Regions from separate parts of the Streptomyces sp. V3I7 genome, predicted to be linked through region 2. Evidence: riboswitches for the same ligand, from Rfam matches in the RefSeq annotation. Region 2 holds a riboswitch; the other holds the start of a gene.
The links. Region 2 has a riboswitch for glycine ahead of gcvP (aminomethyl-transferring glycine dehydrogenase). Riboswitches for the same ligand answer to the same signal wherever they lie in the genome.

Region 1 (2,194 bases), 3.8 Mb from region 2:
CGCCCGGCATGCCCGGCTCGCGCGGTCCGTCAGGCCGCCGGCCTCCTCATCGTCCCGGCCGCCTTCCCGCACAAAGGCGATCCTGCGCAGCACGTCGCCCGCGGCCCGGTCCAGCAGCACCGCCGAGCCGCAGCCCTCGGGCAGGACGCCCTTCTCGACCGCGGCCAGCAGGCGGCCTACCGTCCGGCGGTGGCGCAGGAACGCGTAGCGGGAGACGCGGCGGCCCCGAGCGCGCTGGCCCGCGCGCGCCGCGTCCGGGGGAACGTCGAGGAGCAGCAGGTGCAGGGTGCCGCCGCGGCGGCGGGCCGCGCGGGCGAGCCACGCGCGTACCCAGGTCTGGGCGCCGCAGTCGTGCACGACGACACCCTCGCCGGAGCGCAGGGCGCGGCGCAGCCGGGCGTAGTGGGCGAGGCGGACCAGCGGGCGGTAGACGGCGTAGGGCAGGAAGCCGGGCATCCGGACGTCCCAGGAATCGCGGGTGTCCTGGGAGTCGACGCGGATGCCGCGCACCGCCCGGGCCATCAAGGTCGACTTGCCGCTGCCGGGCAGGCCGGTGACCACGACCAGGTCCCGGGGGCCGAAGAGCAGGCCGTGCGGGCTGCGCCCGGCGCGCTCGCGCAGGTCGCGGACGACCGGCACCGGGCGCGCGCCGCGGTGCCCGCGGGCGGCCGGGGCGGCCGGGTGCTCCGGCAGTGCGAGGCCGGTCGTCGTGGCGTACGCCGTCATCCTGTTCACGGTGCTCGTCCTCCCCTTGCGGTCTGGTGGTCCTCTGCCCCCAGAGTGTAAAGAGAAGGTAATGAACGGCGCGTCGCAGAGGGGTGCGCGTCCTGCCACAACCCGGTCACAGACGGGACCTGCCGTGGCGCGGCCCGGCGTGCAATGATGTGCCCGCCAACTGCATACCGGCCGCTTGAATCCGCGCGGGAGAGTTCCCAGCAGTCCGTCTCGCTGGGGCGCCGAAGGAGCAAGTCCCTCCCTTGAATCTCTCAGGCACCGTTACCGCGCGGGCGAGGCACATCTGAAAAGCGGGCCGCTGCGACAGTGGCTCCACCCAAGGTGCAAGTCGTGCCCACTCACCGAGTGGGTCAGGGCGAACCTCTCAGGTTCCGATGACAGATGGGGAGGAACGACCTCGCCCGTCCCGCACGCCCTGGGAGTACGACCGATGAGCAGTTCAGATTCCCCGCAGTCTCCGGAGTCCCCGCAGTCCCCGCAGTCCCCGCAGTCCCCGCAGCCGCGGCACACCGCGCTCGACGCCCTGCACCGCTCGCTCGGCGCGACGATGACCGACTTCGCCGGCTGGGACATGCCCCTGCGCTACGGCTCCGAGCGCGACGAGCACAACGCCGTGCGCACGAAGGCCGGTCTGTTCGACCTCTCCCACATGGGCGAGATCACCGTCACCGGTCCGCAGGCGGCGGAGCTCCTGAATCACGCCCTCGTCGGCAACATCGCCTCCGTGGGCGTCGGCCGCGCCCGCTACACCATGATCTGCCGGGCGGACGGCGGCATCCTCGACGACCTGATCGTCTACCGGCTCGCCGAGACCGAGTACATGGTCGTGGCCAACGCCTCCAACGCCCAGGTCGTCCTCGACGCGCTGACCGAGCGCGCCGCGGGCTTCGACGCCGAGGTCCGCGACGACCGCGACGCCTACGCGCTCATCGCCGTCCAGGGCCCCGAGTCCCCCGGCATCCTGAAGTCCCTGACCGACGCCGACCTCGACGGCCTGAAGTACTACGCCGGTCTGCCCGGCACCGTCGCCGGCGTCCCGGCCCTGATCGCGCGCACCGGCTACACCGGCGAGGACGGCTTCGAGCTGTTCGTCGCGCCCGAGCACGCCGTCGAGCTGTGGCAGGCGCTGACCAAGGCCGGCGAGGGCGTCGGCCTGGTCCCCTGCGGCCTGTCCTGTCGCGACACGCTGCGCCTGGAGGCGGGCATGCCGCTGTACGGGCACGAGCTGTCGACCTCGCTGACCCCGTTCGACGCCGGGCTCGGCCGGGTGGTGAAGTTCGAGAAGGAGGGCGACTTCGTCGGCCGCGAGGCGCTCGCCGAGGCCGCCGCCCGCGCCGAGTCCAGCCCGCCGCGCGTCCTGGTCGGCCTGATCGCCGAGGGCCGCCGCGTCCCGCGCGCCGGGTACGCCGTCGTCGCCGGCGGTGAGGTGATCGGCGAGGTCACCTCGGGCGCCCCCTCC
Region 2 (2,194 bases):
GGTCACCGTCCGCTTCGAGACACCGGACTCCGAGCCCGGCCGGGTGCGGACGTTCCGGACCGACGACCCGGACCTGGAACCGGCGGATCCCCTGCCGCTGGTCCAACAGCCAGTGACAGGAGCCGAAGAGAGATCCGAGAGACCTGAGGAGAGATCCGAGAGACCTCAGGAGGAGAGCCCGGCCGGGGCTTAGCGCGTCAGACCTCGTCCGTGCCGGCCAGCTTGCCGAACTCGTGGTCCGGGACGGCGGGCGGGGCGCCCACGTCGAGGCCGTAGTGGTGGTAGAGCTGAAGCTCCTGTTCCGGCGAGAGGTGGCGGCCCACGCCGAAGTCGGGCGCGTCCTTGATGAGGGCGCGGTCGAAGGGGACGCGCAGGGCGCCCTCGATGAGTTCGCTCGGTTCGAGGGGGACGAAGGCATCGCGGGAGAACAGACCGGTTCGTATGGCCGCCCACTCGGGCACGCCCGTGGCGTCGTCGAGGTACACCTCGTCGATCGTGCCGATCTTGGTGCCGTTGCGGTCGAACGCCTTGCGGCCGATCAGGTTGCGCGGATCGATATCGGTCTGCACGGGCCCTCCTCTTGGTCGCAAGCGAATCATCCGTAAGCACTACGAAAGAGCACAATGGGACCGGCGGCCACTCGAAGGCCTGCCGTTTCCCTCGCTGGTAGGCTGGCTAGCGGCTGCTGACCCCGTGCGGGAGAGTCCTCCGGACATCACCGGAGGCGCCGAAGGAGCAACTCCTCCCCGGAATCTCTCAGGCTCACGTACCGCATGGACGAGGTCACTCTGGAAAGCAGAGCGGGTGTCGACGGCTTCCGCTCTCACCGACGGTGAAAGCCGGAGCCTCCGGGCGCCCGGTGAAGCTCTCAGGTCGAGATGACAGAGGGGGAGGCCGTCGGGGTACCCGCGCCGGGGTGCCCCTCGCAGGTCGCGTCAGACCAGGAGGCCTCCGCAATGACCGCCCCTCGCATTCCGCTCTCCGCACTCGAAGCGGGCATCCCCTTCGAGCAGCGCCACATCGGCCCCGACCAGGAGTCGCGCGCCAAGATGCTGGCCCAGGTCGGATACGGCTCGCTGGACGAGCTCACCGCCGCCGCGGTGCCGGATGTGATCAAGAACGCCGACGCCCTGGACCTGCCGGGCGCGCGCACCGAGGCCGAGGTGCTCGCCGAACTGCGCTCCCTCGCCGACCGCAACCAGGTCCTCGGCTCGATGATCGGGCTCGGGTACTACGGCACCTTCACGCCGCCGGTCATCCTGCGCAACGTCATGGAGAACCCCGCCTGGTACACGGCCTACACGCCGTACCAGCCGGAGATCTCCCAGGGCCGGCTGGAGGCCCTGCTCAACTTCCAGACGATGGTCGCCGACCTCACCGGGCTGCCCACCTCCGGTGCCTCCCTGCTCGACGAGGGCACCGCGGCCGCCGAGGCCATGGCGCTGTCGCGGCGCATGGGCAAGAACAAGAAGGGCCTCTTCCTGGTCGACGCGGACGCGCTGCCGCAGACCGTCGCCGTGATCGAGACCCGCGCCGAGCCGACCGGCGCCGAGGTCGTCGTCGCTGACCTGAGCGACGGCATCCCGGCCGAGCTCGCCGAGCGCGAGATCAACGGCGTGCTGATCCAGTACCCGGGCGCCTCCGGTGCCGTACGCGACATCAAGCCGCTGATCGACCAGGCGCACGAGCGCGGCGCCCTCGTCACCGTCGCCGGCGACCTGCTCGCGCTGACCCTGCTGACCTCGCCCGGTGAGCTGGGCGCGGACATCGCCGTCGGTACGACGCAGCGCTTCGGTGTGCCGATGGGCTTCGGCGGACCGCACGCCGGTTACATGGCGGTGCACGAGAAGTTCGCGCGCAGCCTGCCCGGCCGCCTCGTCGGCGTCTCGGTCGACGCCGACGGCAACAAGGCCTACCGCCTCGCCCTGCAGACCCGTGAGCAGCACATCCGCCGCGAGAAGGCCACCAGCAACATCTGCACCGCGCAGGTCCTGCTGGCTGTCATGGCCGGCATGTACGCGGTCTACCACGGTCCCGAGGGCCTCAGGGCCATCGCCCGGCGCACCCACCGCTACGCCACGATCCTCGCCGCCGGGCTCGCCAAGGGCGGCGTCGAACTGGTCCACGCCGCCTACTTCGACACCCTGACCGTCAAGGCCGAGGGCCGGGCCGCCGAGATCGTCGCCGCCGCGCG

Region 1: it holds a riboswitch for glycine, as region 2 does, so the genes downstream of both, gcvT (glycine cleavage system aminomethyltransferase GcvT) here and gcvP (aminomethyl-transferring glycine dehydrogenase) in region 2, are expected to answer to the same signal.

What each region holds. Positions count from the first base shown of each region.
Region 1 covers NZ_JAUSZK010000001.1:4,725,159-4,727,352, reverse strand. Annotated here, with positions in the region: gene QFZ74_RS22200 (AAA family ATPase) at 1-726, opposite strand, end outside; glycine riboswitch at 912-1,012, shown strand; gene gcvT (glycine cleavage system aminomethyltransferase GcvT) at 1,166-2,194, shown strand, end outside.
Region 2 covers NZ_JAUSZK010000001.1:945,884-948,077, reverse strand. Annotated here, with positions in the region: partial or broken gene QFZ74_RS04570 (DNA polymerase IV) at 1-276, shown strand, start outside; gene QFZ74_RS04565 (PRC-barrel domain-containing protein) at 198-569, opposite strand; glycine riboswitch at 687-782, shown strand; gene gcvP (aminomethyl-transferring glycine dehydrogenase) at 957-2,194, shown strand, end outside.